Regions from separate parts of the Cupriavidus sp. SW-Y-13 genome, predicted to be linked through region 2. Evidence: riboswitches for the same ligand, from Rfam matches in the RefSeq annotation. Region 2 holds a riboswitch; the other holds the start of a gene.

Region 1 (9,933 bases), on a different contig from region 2:
GAAGCTCGGCGCGCTGATGGGCACCGAGACCGTAGCCAACCGTGCCGCCGCCGATTTCCGGCAGCAGGTGGAGACGCTGCGCAAGACCTACGCCGCGCGTCCACCCGTGACCGTGTTCTATCAGGTCTGGCAGCAGCCGCTGATGACGCTCAACGGCGAGCATCTGATCAGCGACCTGCTGACCCTGTGCGGTGGCCGCAATCTGTTTGCGAAGGAAACCCCGCTAGTGCCCACGGTATCGGTGGAATCGGTCGTGGCCGGCAATCCCGAAGTCATGCTGACAGCGGGCATGGGCGCCACCCGCCCGGACAAGCCACTCGCGGATTTCTCGATGTGGGAAAAATGGAAGCAGGTCACGGCGGTTGCGCGCAACAACCTGTTCATCATCGACGGCGACCTGGTGAATCGCGCCGGGCCACGGGTGGTGAAGGGGGCGGCGGAGATCTGCAAGGATCTGGAGGTGGCGAGGTCGCGGCGGAGTTAGGTGTTTCTCTCCCGCTGTTGTTTTAGCTCCCCTCTCCCACACAGTGGGAGAGGGGTTGGGGGTGAGGGCACAGCGGTGCAATCTTCGACTTGTCGGTGCAGAACCGCTTGCCCTCACCCCCGCCCCTCTCCCGCGAGCGGGAGAGGGGAGAAAACCAGCGGGAAGCCAGCTACGTCACCACCCGATTCCACCACCCCAACCTGACCCCACTCCCCTCCAGCACAAACTTGCACGTCGCGCCAAATCCCAGCGACCACTGCAGGGTTTGCGACAGCGGCACGCCCAGCCAGTGCGCGGCGAGCATGCGCATGGTGCCCGCGTGGCTGACCACCCAGAGGCGCGCGTCAGATTGCGTATCGAGCGAATCCGCCCAGCTTCCCACTCGCTCCAGCATCTCGGCGGGGGTTTCGCCACCGTGGGGTCGAGCGGTCATGAGATTGCCTGCCCAGAGGTCCAGTGCCTCGCGCGGGATGGCGTCCCAGCGTTGGCCTTCCCAACTTCCAAAATCCATCTCGCGCAGACGCGGTTCGATTTCGCACGGCGGTTGCGTCGGCAGACAGGCCCGCAGGGCCGAAGCCGTGTCGCGTGCTCGCGCTGCAGGACTGGTGATGATGCCAACCGGCGTGCCCATGCCTCCAACGATCAGCGATGCCGCCGGCTGCATCGGCTCCATCAGTGCCAGTTCCAGGCTGCCATAGCAGATGCCGGGATCAACTGCCGGCTGTGCATGGCGGATCAGTACCACTTCCATGCGGCCGCCACGAGGTAGATCGTCAGTTCCGCGAGTTGCTGGGCCATGCCCAGGCAATCGCCCGTATAACCGCCGATGCGTCGCACGAAGTACGCGCCTAGCACTGTGCGCAGCACAGCCAGCGCGATCAGTGCCACGACCGCGAACAGCGGCGACACCCACAGCAGCGGCAACACGCCACATGCCAGCGCAAACACCAACCCCTTGCCCGCCAGACGCTGCGCGACGGGCTTGGCCTTGCCTTCGGGCCGCACATATTCATGCGTGGCGAGGAACGTGATCGCCATCGTGCGGCTCGCGCCATGCGCAACGATCAACACGGCCAGCAGCGTCACGATACCGCCACCCTCGCCCACCGCTACCAGCAATTGCCACTTGAGCAGCAGTGCCACCACGATGGCGATGGCACCAAATGCGCCAACGCGCGAATCGTGCATGATCCGCAGCACGTCCTCGGTGCGATAGCCACCACCGAATGCATCGACGCAATCGGCCAGCCCGTCTTCGTGGAATGCGCCTGTCAGCAGCAGCGTCGCAGCCATGCCCAGCACGATAGCCACTGACGGCGTCCACAACTGCCACGCGCCCCACGTCACCAACGCAGCGATCAATCCCACCAGCAGTCCTACCAGCGGGAAGTAACGCGCTGCGGCATTGAGATAGTGCGGCGCGAACCCCACCCATCCGGCCAGCCGCTGCGGCAGCGGCACGCGCGTGAAGTAGCCGAGGGCGGTCAGGAAGAAGCGGAGTTCGTCGGCCATCTGTCTGTTATGCCGATTTGTTGGTCACGCCTGCGCCGCTGAACGTTGCCATCTCGCGCAGGAATGCGGCGGCCGATGCCACGAGCGGCCACGCCAGCGCGGCGCCGGTGCCCTCGCCCAGACGCAGGTCGAGTGCAAGCAGCGGTTCACCACCGAACTCGGCCAACAGCGCGCGGTGCCCTTGCTCGTGCGAACAATGCGAGTACACGCAGTAGTGCACCACGTTCGGATCAATGCGCGCGGCCACCAGCAGCGCCGCCGAAGCGATGAATCCATCAACCAGTATCACCATGCGGCTTGCGGCGGCAGCAAGGAACGCACCCACCATCGCCGCGATCTCGAAACCACCGAACGTCGCCAACACATCGAGCGGCGCCGTGACGTCGGGATGCTGTGCCAGCGCACGCGCCAGAATCTCGCGCTTGCGCGTGACGCCTGCGTCGTCGAGCCCGGTGCCACGCCCTGTGCACGCTTCCAGCGGCAACCCCGTCAGACGGCTCATCACGCAAGCCGCCGCAGACGTATTGGCGATACCCATCTCGCCGAATCCGATCACGTTGGTACCCAGCTGCGCATGACGCAGCACGCGGACGATACCGGCATTGATGGCCGCGCCGGTCTCGGCCGGCGTCATCGCGGCCTGCTCGACAAAGTTGCGCGTGCCATTGGCCACGCGGCAGTTGACCAGTCCCACCGACGCTGGCAGCGGCGCACGCACGCCAACATCCACCACTTCCAGCGCCAGCCCGTGCAGCCGCGTGAACACATTGATCGCCGCGCCACCGTTCAGGAAGTTCAGCACCATCTGCGCCGTCACCTCGGCCGGGTAGGCACTGACACCCGCGTCAGCCACACCGTGGTCGCCAGCAAACACGATCACTGCAGGCCGCGTCAGTTCAGGCGTCGTGCCGCCACGGATCATGCCGATCTGCAGCGCCAGCGCTTCCAGCCGTCCGAGCGAACCCAGCGGCTTGGTCTTGTCGTCGATAGCTGCCTGCAGCGTCGCGCGCAGCGCTTCGTCGGGCGCATCGATGGGCGGCAGTGTCAGGGCGTAGTCGGGGAAATGGGTCATATGTTTCAGATCTTTTGGAAAACGCCAGGAAGGCGAAGCGCAGCGGTTCTGGCCAGGCGCGCGGCCGCAGGCAGTACAACAGGTACGACAAGGCCGCGCAACGACGCCAGAATCGGCTTCATGGCGTTTTCCTACATTTCCACGCCGCGTTGGGCCTTGATCCCTTGCTGGAACGCATGCTTCACCGGGGTCATGTCCGTCACCGTATCCGCCGCCTCGATCAGCGCGGGCGGCGCGCCACGGCCTGTGATCACCACATGCTGCATCGGCGGACGCGCGCGCAGATCGGCGATCACGGTTTCCACATCGAGATAGTGCAGCTTCAGCGCGATATTCAGTTCATCGAACAGCACAAGGCCGATGGCCGGATCGCGCAGCATGCGGCGCGCCACTTCCCACGCGGCCTCGGCCTTGGCGACATCGCGGGCACGATCCTGCGTTTCCCAGGTGTAGCCCTCGCCCATCACGTGGAACTCGCATTGCTCAGGAAAGCGGCGCAGGAACATTTCCTCGCCACTCGGGATCGCGCCCTTGATGAACTGGACCACGCCGGTCTGCATGCCGTGGCCCATTGCGCGCACCACCATGCCGAAGCCCGAACTCGACTTGCCCTTGCCGTTGCCGGTGGTAATCACGATCACGCCGCGCTCGGCCTGTGCCGAAGCGATCTTCGCGTCGACCACTTCTTTCTTGCGCACCATGCGCGCCTTGTGACGCTCGTCGCGTCCATCGTCGGCATTGTTGTTTTCCATATCGCTCATTGCGGATTTCCATCTGGAATCAGCGCGGCGTGCGTGCCATCGCTGATTCGGATAATCGGGGTGCGCAGTGCACGGGAGCACTGCGCGGGAGTCAGGACGTCGGAGGCCGGGCCATGTAGCGCCTGTCCGTCCTCGGACATCAGCAGCGCATGACTCGCATAGCGCTGCGCCAAGGTGAGATCGTGCACGATGACCACGACGGCATGCCGACCCGCGCGCGTCAGACGCTGAAGCAGTTCCAGCACCTGGATCTGGTGGCGCAGGTCCAGATGCGCCACCGGCTCGTCGAGCATCAGCAGCGGCGCCTGCTGCGCCAGTGCAGCGGCCAACGACACGCGCTGCCGCTCGCCGCCCGACAGGGTCAGCACATCGCGACCACGCAATGCGTCGAGATCTAGCGCGGTCATGAGGTCGCGCACCACGCTGTCGTCGTCGCGGCGGCCCCAACCCCAGCCGCTCAAATGCGGATGACGACCGATGCGCACGGCATCCTCGACCCTCATCGGGAACGTGTCATGCACGGCCTGCGGCAGATACGCGCGCTGCCGCGCCAGCGTGGCAGGCGGCACATGCGTGGCCGCGACACCATCCACCTCGACCGCACCACCATCGGGCGCGCGCAGGCCCGCCAGCACACCCATCAGCGTGGATTTGCCAACGCCATTGGGACCGACGATGCACCACAGTTGCCCCGCGCCAATCGACATCGAGAGCCGTTGCATCAGTACGCGGCTTCCCGCGCGCAGGCTCACATCGCGCAATGCAAGTTGCGGACATGCGGCGAGTGGCTCATGCCATGGGTTCATCGCGGCCTCCGCAACAGCAAGTAGAGGAAGGTTGGCACACCGAGCAGCGCCGTGATGACGCCCACCGGCAACTGCGCAGGCGCGATGACCGTGCGCGCGATCAGGTCCGCTGCCATCAGCAGCATGCCGCCCAGCAGCACGGCAGCCGGCAACAGCATGCGCTGATCGTTGCCCCAGGCCAGACGCACCATGTGCGGCACCACGAGGCCGACAAAGCCGATCGATCCCGCCGTGGTGATCGCCGCCGCAATCGAGAACGATGCAATCAGGAAGGTGGCCAGCCGCACGCGTCCCACGCGCACACCGAGCGACTGCGCCACGGTCTCGCCAAGCAGCATCACGTTCAGCGCGCGCGCCATCGGCAAGGTCAGTGCCATTGCCACCACCAGCATGCCCAGTGCCCAGCCGTAGCTCGATGTACCACCCAGATCGCCGGTCAGCCAGAACAGCATCCCGCGCAATCGCGACTCGGGCGCGACGGCCAGGATCAGCGTGATCAGCGCACCCCAGCCAGCCGCCAGGATGACCCCGGTCAGCAGCAGACGCGCACCGGCTTCGTGATGGCCGCCCTGCACTTGCGGATGCAGCAGGTCACGGCGCGCCAGCGTGGCCACGAGCAGCATGGACAGCAGCGCACCGCCTGCAGCGCCGGCCTGCACCGTCCACAAGGGCAGCGTCAGCAGCATGGCCAGCAGCGCGCCAGTAGACGCGCCCCCCGAGACACCCAGCACGTAAGGCTCGGCCAGCGGGTTGCGCAGTAGCACCTGCATCAGCGCGCCGGAAAGCGCCAGCAGGCCGCCGCAGGCAAACGCGGCGGCGGCGCGCGGCAGACGCAACTCGCGCACGATGGCGCCAGCCGTGCCGGTATCGGCGCCGGTCAGCGCCTGCCATAGCTGCGTGCTATCGAGCGTCACGCTGCCCACGGCCAGCGACAGCGCAAACACGGCCGCCCCGGCCAAGGCCAGGACGCCCCAAACGGTCAGTGCGCGCCGCAACTCAGACATGGCTTACTTCTGCCGCCATCCCAGCGTGACAAACCCCGCCCGGCCCTGCGTGTTGTACGGGAAGGCGAGCATGTACTGCTTGTCGAACAGGTTTTCCACACGGGCGGCAACGAACCATTGCTTGTCGATGTTGTAGCGGGCATTGAGGTTGACGATACCGTATCCGCCCAGCGTGCGCGAGCCATTGTCGAGCCGCTCCGACGACACCAGCCACTCGCCACCAAAACGCCAGCTGCCAATATTGCGGCCCACATCGAACGATGCATGGCGTCGTGCACGACGAATCAACTGCGTGTTGTTGGTCTCGTCGACCGGATTCTGGAACGTCACGCTGGCGCCGAGATCTGTGCCGAAGACCGTGGCGCGCCACGACGCCTCGATCCCCTGCACCTTGGCCTTGGCCACGTTCTGCGCCAGATACAGGCCGCCCGGTTGCAGCGTGGAGACGATCAGGTCGTTGTAGCGCGTCTCGAAGGCGGTCACGCGCAGCAGGCCGGCGCTCACCGTATCCACCTGCACGCCCACCTCTGCCGACTTGGCGCGCTCGGGTTGCAGGTTCGGCTGGCCGTAGCCCGGGTAATACAGCTCGTTGAACGTCGGCGCGCGGAAAGCGTTGCTCAGGTTGGCAATCAGCTTGACCTGCTCGGTCACATTGAAGCCGTAGCCCGCGAAGAAGCTGCCCTGGTTGCCGAAATCGGAATAGTGGTCGTTGCGCGCGTTCAGTTGCAACTGGTGCCGGCCGATGCGGCCTTCGTAGCCACCGTAGACCGAGAACACGTTACGCGTGGGTGCGCTGTACGAACTCGATGCGAGTTCCTGCTGCAACCAGTCGGTGCCGAACAACAGCTTGTGATCTGCCGTCAGCGCGTACTCGTTCTGCCAGTTGAACTGGCGCGAGCGGGTGCTGAACAGGCTATCGAACAGGCTGTTCTTCGTGGTCTCCGCGCGGTCCTCGCTCTGCGCAATCTTGAAGTGCGTGGTCCAGTCGCGCGTCACCTTGCCATTGACGAATGCCGACAGCGTGTACAACTCGCTGTCCATCCGATAGTCGTCGGTGGGCTTTCCGCTGAGACTGTCGTACGAAAGCTGGCTGTTCGAGTAGTACGCCGCGAAGCCGGCATCCCAGTCCTGCGTGAACTTGTGGCGCACCTGCCCCGAGACGCTCTTGTTCTCGTACGGGTTGTCGCCCGGGTTCGGACCCGTGCCGCGACGCACGGCTGCAGGATTGGCGGCTGCCCATTGCTGGTAGTTGACCGACGAGAACCCGTCGGTCTTGAAGATCGAGCCGGTTACGTTGAACGATGTGTCGCCCACCTGGCCGCCGTAGCCCACCGTGCCCTGCCGCGTGTTGTTGCTGCCGTACTCCACCTGCGCATTGGCGGCCGGCGGCTGACCGACCCCGTTCTTGGTGAAGATCTGCACCACGCCGCCGATCGCGTCCGAGCCATACAGCGCCGACACATTGCCGCGCACCACCTCGATCCGCTCGATCTGGTCGGGCAGGATGTTCGCCAGTTGCGCGGTACCGCCGCTCACGCCTGCAATCCGCACGCCATCGATCAGGATCAGCACCTGATTCGAGTTTGCACCGCGCATGAACAGCGTGGTGTTGGCCCCCATGCCGCCATTGGCGGCAAATTCGATGCCTGCCTGCCCGCGCAGCAGCGAGCGCAAATCAGGTGCTTGGGAGTTGACGATATCGTCGTGGGTGACTACGGTGGTATGCGGCAACGCCTCGGTCACACTCTGCGCGGTGCGCGAGGCAGTAACGACGACGGGCGCGAAGGACTGCGGCGACGTCTGGGTCGCGGCTTCGGCAGCGGACTGCGCAAAGGCCGGCAGGGACGAAGTGGAAACAACGGCAACGGCTGCCAGGATGGCAGGCGCGCAAGGGCGAACCGACGGCTTTGCCGCAACGGTCGACCTGGATGGCGTGAAACGCATGAGTCAGGATGGAAGAGAACGGCCGGATCCGTTCCCCCGCGGACCCTATGGCGATGAGGCGTGCCGCGTTAGGGGCGGACGCCCGCGTTCTACAGGCCGGTATCCGGGCTGACGACATCAGGCTGGCCGCCTTCCCGACCGGAACCGGTCAGTGGCGCTAGGCCAACCCTGCGAAGGACGCTGGATTGAAACATGAGACAGCGCGTTCGCGGTCGCTTACCGTTGCGGGGGCAGCACAGGTTGGCCGGCGGCGACATGGCGTCCCCTCCCTGCTCCCTGTTTCCCGTTGAACTGCAGCCCCGACGTGTGCGGGTGCCGCGAGCACCTGGAACGTGCGCGAGTGTAGGGAGTTTCAAGTTTTGCGTCAATGCGATACGTCAAGCTGCCGTTAACCGTGGATGACATGCCGAAATGCGCCGAATTGCCGCGATCTGGCGCCCTTCGACGCAACTTCCGTGCGGCACCCCAGTCTCATCGGGCGCGTTGGCGGTAAACCTCGCGCGTGCATCGGCTAGAATCCCGAAACCTGACCACTACTCCTACCGGACACGACAGGCACTATGCTCAACGAACTCGAACAACTGGCCGCCAAGATCGGACGCGTGCTGCATCACGCCGACACCCTGGCGGCGGAAAACCAGCGGCTGCGTGCGGAAATCGACCGCCTGCAGTCCGAGGCGAACCAGTTGCGCGCGGACCGTGAAGCCATGGCGGCCGACCGCGAACTGCTCAACATCAAGATCGAGGAAGCGCAACTGCGCATCCAGTCGATCCTCGACAAGCTGCCCACGGCCAGCGATGCGCGCCAGCTCGACCTCCTCGGCGAAGGCGCTCCGCGCGCCGCATCGGAAGGCTCGCAGCAAGCCCCCGGAGAACACGCATGAGCAACAAGCAAGTGGAAGTGAACATCGCCGGCCAGCCTTATCGCTTCGCCATCGCGCCCGACAACGAGGCCGCGCTGCTCGAAGCCGTGGCACTGGTCGACGACAAGATGAACAAGCTGAAGGGCACCGTCTCCACCAAGGGCGTCGAACGCGTGGCCGTGATGGCCGCGATCAGCCTGGCCTCGGACCTGCTGGCAATGCGCCACAAGCAGGACGAGGAAGGCGCCATTCCCGTGGAGGCCGTGCGTGCGCGCATTCGCGAACTCAACGAGCGCGCCGACGAGGCACTACGCCAGTACGCACATGTAGGCACGCGCTAGAGCGATTCGCCAGCGTGCCAAAAAACCCTGCTGACCGCGCTTGAATTGCGCGGCAGTGGCCACAATATGTCGTGCATGTGAAGCGGATGCCGCGCCTCGCATGCAACCATGACAGTGTTGCCATGGTCGTGATGGAAAATGTAACGGTGCAACACGTCTGACTTGGTATGCGCAGATGCGCGGTGTATAGTGGAGCCACTGCGCGGCGCCCAAACGACCGACGCAGCCGAATGGCCGGGTTATCGTGCCTGGCCGCCGTTTCCACCCATCTCTATTGAAACGGCAAACGTCTGACATCCCCAGCACAAGGTTGTATGTGTCTGTGTGAAGGAACTAAAGTCAGACGTTTGACAGTTTCCCTGCCTGGTTCGTGAGGGTCATAAACTCCTTGAACCGATATGCATTGCATGGTGCGGGATTATGTCGTGTGGGCGAGCGCGTCGCGACATTCATAGTTTCAGGTTCTGCCTGACACTCCCTGAGTGGCCGATGTACCCGAAATACGACTTCCGCAGCCACTCTGAACCTCACTTGGGTTCAGGATGCCGATCCAGCGGCCGAGGCGGGGACCCCCTTCAAGTGATGAAGAGGCGGTGGTTTCAACGAACCACCGCCTTTTTCATTTGTGCCTTCGATCAGCTAATCTTCTGATCTTCCTCACATGTCCGATACGCGTGCGCGCCAGTACTGGCTCATGAAGTCCGAACCGGACGAAGCCAGCATCGACGATCTTGCCAGCAAGGGCACGCTGCCCTGGACCGGCGTACGCAACTATCAGGCGCGCAACTTCATGCGCGACCAGATGCGCATCGGCGACGGCGTGCTCTTCTATCATTCCTCATGCCCCGAGCCGGGCATCGCCGGACTGGCCGAAGTCTGCTCGCAGCCCTACCCCGACCCCACCCAGTTCGACGCGAAAAGCGACTATTTCGACAAGGCATCGAAGAAGGAAGACCCGCGCTGGTCGCTCGTCGATGTAAAGTTCGTCAGCAAGTCCGCGCTGATCCCGCTGCCCGCGTTACGCGAGCATGACGCGCTGGCCGACATGGTCGTGCTCCGCCGCGGCAACCGACTCTCGATCACGCCGGTCACGCCCGCCGAGTGGCGCTACATCACCAGCAAGCTGATGAAGTGAAGGTTGGCACG
Region 2 (9,933 bases):
CGTCCAGTCGAGCTTTCCTTCGTCCACCAGCAATCCCAGTCCTGCCGCCGTGAAGGACTTCGTGAGCGAGCACAGCAGGAACTGCGTGTTGGCTGTCACTGGCGATGCGAATCCACGTCGCGGACGCCATAGCCTTTCAGCAGCATCGTCTCCTGACCCTTGATCACGGCAAGCGCGAGGCCCGGCACTTGCCACTCGGCCATCGTCGCTTCCACAAGCCCATCGAAGTCTTCCAACATTCGAACGCTCCTTCCCGAACCGGCAAAGACGCCAAATGTAGCAAACGTATTGGACGAGTGGGCTCCCATGAAATGGGGTGTGGCCGCGCTGTCACACAAGGACTCGTGTTCCAAGCTGGCTTTTGGCCCTTTCACTCCGACCGTCGCGCCAACAACCATTCCCGCAGCACCCGCACAGCGGGCGCGTCCATACGCTCGCGGCGGCGCACCAGGTAGTAGCCACGTTGCGACGGCAGCGATGGACGATTCAGTTGCACGACACGTCCTTCGCGCAGACTGTCAGCGCACGCGTAGTTCGGCGCCAGCGCCGCGCCCAGCCCGGCCTCGGCAGCCTTGAGCGCAAACGTCACGAGGTTGTACTCCGTGCCGCCGGGCAGCGGAAGCTCGATCCCATCATCGAGGTCGCGCAGATAGCTCGCCCACGAACTCGGCGCAGTGGTGTGGTACAGCAATGGGAGGGCGGCGATGCGCGCCGCTGACATCGGCAGTCGACCGGACACGAGTTCACGCGATGCCACAGGCAGGGTGCGGACGCTGTGCAAGAGGTCGGCATGCTCGTCGTCGAGACCGTTTTCCGCAAAGACGATGGCCGCATCGAGCCCCGCATCGCGCAGCGATACGGCCCCGATATGATTGGCGACGTGAATGCGAATCTCGGGATGCGCGGCCGCAAAGCCGCACAGGCGCGGCATCACCCATAGCAGGCCGAACGTGTTCGGCACGGACAGGCGCACTTCGCGCATGCGCTGGGCGGCACCGGAGGTGGCGACGGTTGCCGCTTCCAGCTGATCGAGCAGGGGACGGATACGCGCGAGGTAAGCGGCGCCCTCGTCGTTCAGTGTCAGCCGTGCGTTATTGCGGTCGAACAGCGCTGTGCCCAGAAAGCCTTCCAGATCCAGAAGCTGCTTGCTGACCGCGCCTTGGCTGAGGCCCAGTTCATCTGCCGCCGCCGTCACGCTGCCACGACGCGCGATGGTCTCGAACGTGTTCAGGTTCACCACGGAGGGAATGTGACGCCGGGCAGGATGTTTCATGTCATCAAAAAAAGGAATGGATGCTTGCCGAAACTTCGATATACATCGACATGTGCGTGGGCGCACCATAGCGCGTTCCTACAGAGTTTGCACGCCCCGAGAGGTTGACGATGACGACATCCCCGAGACACAAAGCCATTGAATTTCTTAAAGCCGGAGCGATTGCGGCCGTGATGCTGACGGCCGGTGCCGCACAGGCCGCCGATTGGCCAGCCGGCAAGCCCATCACGCTGATCGTGCCAGCCGCAGCGGGCAGCACACCCGACCAGTCGAGCCGCAAGCTGGCGCAATACCTGGGTGAAAAACTCGGCACTTCCGTAGTGGTGGACAACCGCCCCGGCGCGGCGGGCAGCATCGCCATGCAGACACTGGTGCGCAGCAAGCCGGACGGCTACACCATTGGCTTCGGCAACATCGTGACGATGGCGATCAACCGCAGCCTGCTGGCGCGTCCTGGCTATGACGCGGACAAGGATCTTGTACCCGTGAGTGCGACTACGACCGTGCCGAACATCCTGGCGGTCAATGCAGGATTGCCGATCCGCAGCGTCAAGGAACTGATTGACTACGCACGCAAGAACCCCGGAAAGCTGACGATGGGCTCGGGCGGTAATGGCACTACCAGTCACCTCAGTGGCGAAATGCTTCGGGATCAGGCGCATATCGACTTCCGCCATATTCCCTACCGGGGCGCTCCGCAGGCGCAGATCGATGTCATCAGCGGCCAGGTGGATTTCATGTTCGACAACGTGCCGTCGATCCTTTCCGCGGTGCAGGGCAACAAGCTGCGCGCCATTGCCGTGACCAGCAAGTCGCGACTGCCGGTACTGCCGAACGTGCCGACGATGGATGAATCCGGGCTGCCCGGTTTCGAGGTCAACGCATGGGGCGGCATCGTGGCGCCCGCCGGTACGCCGCGCCCCGTGGTAGAGCGTCTTAACCGCGAGATCAATGCGTATCTGCAACTGCCCGCGACGCGCAAGGATGCCGAGCAGAACGGTTCGGTCGTGGTGGGTGGATCGCCCGAGGCGTTCGCGCAGATGATTGCGAAAGAAAGCCGCAAATGGGGCGATCTGATCCGCAAGGCCAATATCAAACTCGACTGATCGGGAGTTCACCATGTTCGATTTGATATTGCGCGGCGGCGATGTGATCGATGGCACCGGTGCTGCGCGCTACCGTGCCGATGTGGCAGTGCAGGGCGGAGAGATCGTCTTCATTGGCGATGCCGTGGGCCAGCGCGCCCATCGCGACCTTGACGTAGCCGGGATGGTAGTTGCGCCGGGCTTTATCGACAGCCATGCGCACGATGACCGTGCCGTGCTGGAGATGCCAGGCATGGCGCCGAAGATTTCGCAAGGCGTGACCACGGTGGTGAACGGTAACTGCGGCATCAGCCTGGCACCGTACAAGCAGAGTGGCGGCGATCCGCCGTTGCCGCTGCGTACCGTCGATCCGCAATGGCGCTTCGCGGCGTTCGGCCATTATCTCGATGCACTCGATGCCACGCCTGCTGCGGTCAACGTCGCTTCGCTGGTTGGTCATACTGCGTTACGTGCCGTGCATCAGGCAGACCTGGATCGTCCCGCCACGGAAGCGGAAGTCGAGGCGATGCGACAAGCCGCCAATGCCGCGCTGGAGCAGGGCGCGATCGGCATGTCCACGGGCACGTTCTATCCGCCTGCAGCCTCGGCACCCACCGAGGAAATCATTGGCGTGGGCCGCGACCTGAAACAGTTCGGTGGCGTCTATGCCACGCATATGCGCACCGAAGGCGACGGTGTGATCGAAGCCATCGAGGAATCGGCGCAGATTGCACGCGCGCTCGATGTCCGGCTGGTGATTTCGCATCACAAGGTTATCGGTAAGCCGAACTTCGGACGCACGCGCGAAACGTTGGCACGCATCGGTGAACTGGGGCGCAGCCAGAAAATTTGTCTGGATTGCTATCCGTACACGGCGTCGTCGTCCCTGCTGCGCGCGGAGCGACTGGCCATCAGCGATGAAATCCTGATCACGTACTCACGTTCGGAGCCGAAGAGCGCGGGCCGCAAGCTGTCGGATCTGGCGCAGGAATGGCAATGCTCGCGCGCCGAGGCGCTGGCCCGCGTGATGCCCGGCATGGGCATGTACTTCTTCATGGACGAAGGCGACGTACAGCGCGTGCTGGCGTATCGCGACACGATGATCGGCTCCGACGGCATACCGTCGGACGACTATCCACATCCGCGCCTGTGGGGCACGTTCACGCGTCTGCTGGGGCACTACAGCCGCGATCTTGGGTTGCTGACGCTGGAGCAGACCGTACACAAGATGACGGGCATGACCGCGCATGCGTTCGGGCTGGCGGGGCGCGGCGAGATTCGCGAAGGGCATGCCGCCGATATCACCGTGTTCGATCCGCGCACGGTGAAAGACGTGGCGACCTATCTCGATCCGCGGCAACCGTCCGCCGGTATCGCCCGCGTATTTGTGAACGGGCAGGCGGTATGGGAGCACGGCGCCGCAACGGGCATACGACCCGGACAAAGCCTGCGGCGCCGCGCTCGCAACACGACCTCAACCAGCTAGCGCGGCGTCCAGCGCAGCCTGTAGAACGGCACCATCGAGGTCCTGCCCGATCAGCACCACACGCGTACCCTTCGGCTCTTCGGCCCGCCATGCGCGGTCGAAGTAGCTGTCGAAGCGTTGGCCCACGCCATGCAGCACCAGCCGCATCGGCTTGCCGGGCAGTTCGGCGAAACCCTTCACACGATAAATCGTGTGGTTGCCCACCAGCTTCTGCAGCGCGGCGATCAGCGCGTCACGATCGACAGTGCCAGCTTCCACGACCACGGAGTCGAACTCGTCGTGATGGTGATCGGCGTGATCCGGATCATCGGCGTTGCCATGGTGATCCACGCGCAGATGGATCGTGTCTTCCGACGCGCGATTGAGACCCAGCAGGCTGTTCACATCGAGCGAACCGGCCTGCGCCGGGACGATCTTCACTTCCGCAGGAATCTCCGGACGCACCAGTGCTTCGACGGCGGCGATCTGCGCAGCGTCCATCATGTCGATCTTGTTCAGGATCACCAGATCGGCGCTGGCAAGCTGATCTTCGAACAGCTCGTGCAGCGGCGATTCATGATCGAGGTTCGGATCGGCGCGGCGTTGTTCGTCCACTGCGACGGGATTCGCTGCGAACTGACCGGCTGCGGCAGCGGGACCATCGACCACGGTCACCACGGAATCCACGGTAAAAGCATTGCGGATGCTGGGCCAATGGAACGCCTGCACCAGCGGCTTGGGCAATGCCAGACCCGACGTCTCTATCAGCACATGATCGATCTGGTCGCGACGCTCCAGCAACTGCTCCATGACGGGGAAGAACTCTTCCTGCACCGTGCAGCACAGGCAGCCGTTGGCCAGTTCATAGAGTTGGCCCGTAGGTTCGCCCGCATCGTCGCAGCCGATGCCGCAGCCCTTGAGAATCTCGCCGTCGATACCCAGTTCGCCGAACTCGTTGACGATCACGGCGATGCGGCGACCGTTGGCGTTATCCAGGATATGGCGCAGCAGGGTGGTCTTGCCGCTGCCGAGAAAGCCGGTGACGATGGTTGCAGGGATTTTCGAGGTTTGCATGGAATTGCCCTCTCTGGGCCTCAGAAATAGAAGTTAGCGGACAGCTCCGCCGAACGCGGACGTCCCAGCAGCCACTGCTGGCCGCCATTCGAAAACGACTCCGCGTAGTCGCGGTTGAACAGGTTATAGACGCGCAGCGTCAATGCTACCTGCTTCGATACGCGCCATGACAGCGCAGTATCGACGGTGGTATAGCTTGGCACGCGTACCCGGTTGGCGGTATCGGCGTAACGGCCGCCCACGTAACGCAGGCCCGCGCCGAGCGTCCACTGCGGCACGAAATTCCACGTCAGCCACGCATTGGCGGCCTGCTGCGGCACGCTGGTCGGCACGTTGCCGGCGCGTGACACCGAGACGCCGCCCACCGCTTCGTTGAAATCGTCATAGCGCGCGCGTAGCACCGTGCCGTTGACGTCGAGGCGCAGGCCACGCAGCACTTCCACGCTGGCCGATGCTTCCAGCCCGCGCGACGACTGCTCGCCTACCTGCTGCGTGATCGTCGGATTCACGGGATCGCGCGAGAGCAGATCTTTCTTGCGAATCTCGTAGGCCGCAAACGTCCATTCGCCGCGATTGCCCCAGAACGCCTGTTTCACGCCCACTTCCACCTGCTTGCCCGTGGCAAGGTTGAAGTTGCGCTGCGCATCGCTCGTGGTGATCAGCGCGCCCAACGGATCGGTGGCCGTCGCGTATTGCGCGTAGACCGAGACGCTCGGCGTGAACTGATACACCGTGCCCACGCGCCAAGTGGTGTTGGCGAAGGTCTTCTCCCAACCGGTGTTGGCGATCAGATCGGTGCGATACAGCTTGGCATGATCGAAACGCACGCCACCGATGACAGACCACTGCGGCGTGAACGCGATGCGGTGTTCGCCAAACAGCGCGTATTGCGTGGTGTTGGAGCGCGTGCGCGGCGACGTCACGATGCCCGGCGGGCTGAAGAACATCCCCGGATCGAAGTCGTACGCATTGACCGTGGAGCTGCCACCGTATGGCGAGTTGTTCGAATGCGTGAAGTTGATCTTGTTGATGTCGAAGCCGACGGTCGTGGCGTTATCGAGACCGAACACCTTGCTCTTGACCGTCATGTCCGCACGGTTGCCCACCTGTTCCTGGTCATGCAGGATTTCGAGGTAGTCGCCCCGGCGCACCTGCGAGGTGGCCGGCAGGTACGTATAACTCTCGCTGTCGCGCCAGTGGCGATGGCTGGTCAGGTAGTAGAACTGGTTGCGCACCGTGACGCGATCGTTCGGCGTCCATTCGGCATTCAGGCGCGTCCAGCGGTCCCGGTAGCTGATTTCCGCATCGCCGACGTTGTAGTTTTTCTTGCGCAGCGAAGTGTCCAGGCTGCCGTTGACCAGCGGCGTGCCGAGGTACTGCTGCGGATGCTGCGTGCCATCGTCATAGGACAGCGTCAGGTTGAAATCCGGATTCACATCGAGACGCACCGATGCCGATACCATCAGGTTGTTCGAATCGCCGCGATCCACCCATCCCGCCGAGCGGTTGTAGGCCGTGGCAAAGCGGTACGAGAGGTTGTCATTCACTTTGCCGCCACTGTCGAACGCGACGCGTGCGGTTTTCTCGGTGCCGCCCGCGATCTGCAGTTCGTTCTCGATGGGGCCGCGAATCGGTTTCTTCTGCACCACGTTGACCACGCCGCCGATGGCGCCTTCGCCATACATGACCGATGCGGGGCCGCGCAGCACTTCGATGCGATCGACGGACCACGTATCGAACGGGAACGTCACCGTGCCCGATGCCACGTACATGCGCGTGCCGTCGAGCAACTGCATGACCGAGCCCTGGCCCGCGAAACCGCGTGCGGCCAGTGCCGTGCCGCCGTTGCCAGGTGCCGGGTTGGCCGTGATACCGGTGGCGCGGGTCACGGCCTCGCGTACGGATTGGTCGCCCCGCGCGCGGATGGTTTCACCGCTCAATACTTCCACGCTGGCCGGTGTTTCCAGCGGCGTCAGGCCAAGGCGGCTGCCCGTGAACTCGGGTTTCGACAGAGACAGTCCCGGCAATGCGGTCTCGCTGACCGTGACGGCGGGCAGGGTCTTGTTGTCGGACTCGGATGCGGATTCCTGTGCGAACGCGCAGGGAATGTTGAAACTGGCGACAGTGCCGACGGAGGCAACAGATGCGACGAGCGCACGCGAGCGCCGTCCACGCGCGGTACGCGACGAGAATTCAGCCGTGCGCGAGCGGCCAGCGGGATGCGCAGACAGGTTGTATTTCATCGTGAAGCCGGACGACCCCGTCCGGACAATAGGTGTCGATGATGACAACAGGCCGGTATCCGGGCTCGCAGGCTGGAAACTGATGTTTCCGGGACACCATCGCCTTCCCGCGGCAGTGAAGCTGCCACAGTGACCGTCGATCCGACAAACTCAGGATCGACTTGATGGTTCCCAAACCTGCTTACCGTTGCGGGGGCAGCACAGGCTTCGCCGCGAAGGGCGGCATTCCTGTTTCCCGTTTAACCCATGAATGACTCACAGGCACCTGCATCACGTACGGCACGCAAGGGGTGCGTGCCGCGGGCCGCATTTTACTCCTATTGTTTGCTCCCCTCTCCCGCCATGCGGGAGAGGGGAGCAACACCGGCCCGCCAACCGCGTTAGGCTGCGGCGGCTTCCTCGCGCATGCGGCGCGCTTCGTCGCGCAGGAACTGCTGGTAATCGTCCAGGTCGCCGTCGAAAGGCTCGACCCCGCCCTTGGTCACCAGCCAGAACTCGTCGCACACGGCGCGCAGCAGGGCGCGATCGTGGCTGACCAGCATCACCGTGCCTTCGAATTCATTGAGCGCCATGCCGAGGGCTTCGCGGGTGGACAGGTCCAGGTGGTTGGTCGGTTCGTCGAGCAGCAGCAGGTTGGGGCGCTGCCACACGATCATGCAGAGCACCAGCCGCGCCTTTTCTCCGCCGCTCATCGTGCCCACGGCCTGGTGCACCATGTCGCCACTGAAATTGAAGGAGCCCAGGAAGGTGCGCAGCGCTTGCTCGCCACCGCTCTGGCCGGGGGCGCGCAGATGCGGCGGCGTGTCCTTGGCCAGGCGAATCATGTGCTCCATCGGCGTGTCCAGCGGCCGCAGCACGTCCAGCTCCTGCTGCGCGAAGTAGCCGATATTCAGGCCCTTGCCTTCGCTGATCTCGCCGGTAATGGGTTGCAGCGCGTGCGCCACCGTCTTCACCAGCGTGGACTTGCCCTGGCCATTGGCACCGAGAATGCCGATGCGCTGCCCGGCCAGCACGGAGCGGTTGATGCCCTTGACGATGACGGTGGGTGGCGTGCCCGGCTGCGCTTCCTCCGGCGCCGGATAGCCGAAGCTCGCATCGAGCATCGACAGCAACGGGTTGGGGATATTGAGCGGTTCCTTGAATTCGAACGTGAACTCCGCATCGGCCAGCACCGGCGCGATCTTCTCCATGCGTTCGAGCGCCTTGACCCGGCTCTGCGCCTGCTTGGCCTTCGACGCCTTGGCCTTGAAGCGGTCGATGAACTTCTGCAGGTGCGCGATCTTTTCCGCCTGCTTGGCCACGGCGGCCTGCTGCAGCACAAGCTGCTCGGCGCGCATGTCTTCGAACTTGCTGTAGTTGCCGCCGTAGCGCACCAGTTGCTGGTTATCGACGTGCACGGTTACCTGCGTCACTGCATCGAGGAATTCGCGATCGTGGCTGATTACGACCATCGTGCCCTGATACCGCTTGAGCCACGCTTCCAGCCAGACCAGGGCGTCGAGGTCCAGGTGGTTGGTGGGTTCGTCGAGCAGCAGCAGATCGGACGGGCACATCAGGGCACGCGCCAGTTGCAGCCGCATGCGCCAGCCGCCGGAGAAGCTGTTCACCGGCTGGCTGAGTTGCGCCGCGCTGAAGCCCAGGCCCAGGATCAGCGCCTGCGCACGCGCGGGCGCGTCGTGCGCGCCGGCATCGTGCAAGGCCATGTAGGCGTGCGCCATGCGCATGCCATCGTCGCTGGCCTCGGCCTCGGCCACTTCTTGCTGCGCGGCCAGCAACACGGTGTCACCTTCCACCACGAAATCGGTCGCGCTCTGCTCGGTCTCGGGCATGTCCTGCGCAACCTGGCCCATTTTCCAGGACGGCGGAATCGAGAATTCGCCGCTGTCTTCATGCAGCGTGCCATTCAGCAGGCCGAAAAAGGACGATTTGCCGGCGCCATTGCGGCCAACGAGCCCAATTTTTTCGCCAGGGTTGAAAGTGACGGACGCGCGGTCGAGCACGACATTGACGCCACGGCGCAGCGTGACATTACGGACGGAAATCATAGGAGCGGCTTCGGAGAGGACACGCATGATAGCCGACCAGGCGGTGCAGGGCTGTGTCTTTCTGGCAGGAGACCTCTGCCGCCCACCCATCGACACCCCAGAAAAAGCGTCGCTAGCCGCACTCCGATGCCACAACGCATGGCGTCGCACGCTACAAAAAAACGCCGCGCGTCTCGTGAACGCGCGGCGTATGGAACACCACAAGTACTGACTATCCGCCGGAGCGCGACGGGTAAGCCGGGATCCGTCAGTGGATCAGTAGTCCCACTGCACCGGCACGAAGCGGAACTTCTTGCCATCCTTGGCAACGTGTCCGATCGACGGGAAGGCCACGTGTGCGGCGGCCAGCATCGAGCCCGTTTCGGCGGCTTCGTTCAGCAGCGCGATACGGACTTCCGTGGCCACTTCGGGTTCGTGTTCGAAGCCGTTTTGCCAATCGGGATTGTGGAAGCCCACTTCGAAGATCGCGTCGCCCACGAACGTCAGCTTCTCGCCCTTGGATGCCACGTCCACCACGCAGTGACCCGGCGTATGGCCTCCGGTCACGCGTGCTGACACACCCGCAGCCACTTCCACGGTCTGGTCGAACTGGACGATGTTCTCGCTGTAGAGCTGCACGAACGTATTGGCGGCCTTGCGCAGCGCGGGCGGCACCGCTTCCGGCATCACCGTCTTGCTGAAGTCCGGGTTCTTCCAGAACTCCACTTCCGCGGCTGCCACGTGGATGCGCACGTCAGGACGCAGCTTG

The links. A riboswitch is a leader RNA that binds a small molecule or an ion and turns the genes downstream of it on or off. The one in region 2 is predicted to bind cobalamin.
Region 1: it holds a riboswitch for cobalamin, as region 2 does, so the genes downstream of both, GA566_RS12535 (TonB-dependent receptor domain-containing protein) here and GA566_RS19240 (TonB-dependent siderophore receptor) in region 2, are expected to answer to the same signal.

What each region holds. Positions count from the first base shown of each region.
Region 1 is NZ_WHLX01000001.1:2,806,147-2,816,079, forward strand. Features, by position in the region: gene GA566_RS12500 (cobalamin-binding protein) at 1-484, shown strand, start outside; gene cobC (alpha-ribazole phosphatase family protein) at 654-1,235, opposite strand; gene GA566_RS12510 (adenosylcobinamide-GDP ribazoletransferase) at 1,220-1,996, opposite strand; gene cobT (nicotinate-nucleotide--dimethylbenzimidazole phosphoribosyltransferase) at 2,004-3,068, opposite strand; gene cobO (cob(I)yrinic acid a,c-diamide adenosyltransferase) at 3,200-3,829, opposite strand; gene GA566_RS12525 (ABC transporter ATP-binding protein) at 3,826-4,635, opposite strand; gene GA566_RS12530 (iron ABC transporter permease) at 4,632-5,639, opposite strand; gene GA566_RS12535 (TonB-dependent receptor domain-containing protein) at 5,643-7,583, opposite strand; cobalamin riboswitch at 7,660-7,927, opposite strand; gene GA566_RS12540 (hypothetical protein) at 8,144-8,467, shown strand; gene GA566_RS12545 (cell division protein ZapA) at 8,464-8,787, shown strand; RNA gene ssrS (6S RNA) at 9,141-9,360, shown strand; gene GA566_RS12555 (EVE domain-containing protein) at 9,449-9,922, shown strand.
Region 2 is NZ_WHLX01000002.1:767,451-777,383, forward strand. Features, by position in the region: gene GA566_RS19215 (serine hydrolase) at 1-99, opposite strand, end outside; gene GA566_RS33280 (serine hydrolase) at 96-239, opposite strand; gene GA566_RS19220 (LysR substrate-binding domain-containing protein) at 371-1,273, opposite strand; gene GA566_RS19225 (tripartite tricarboxylate transporter substrate binding protein) at 1,384-2,379, shown strand; gene GA566_RS19230 (amidohydrolase family protein) at 2,393-3,844, shown strand; gene cobW (cobalamin biosynthesis protein CobW) at 3,833-4,897, opposite strand; gene GA566_RS19240 (TonB-dependent siderophore receptor) at 4,918-7,140, opposite strand; cobalamin riboswitch at 7,173-7,424, opposite strand; gene GA566_RS19245 (ABC-F family ATP-binding cassette domain-containing protein) at 7,521-9,185, opposite strand; gene GA566_RS19250 (MBL fold metallo-hydrolase) at 9,441-9,933, opposite strand, start outside.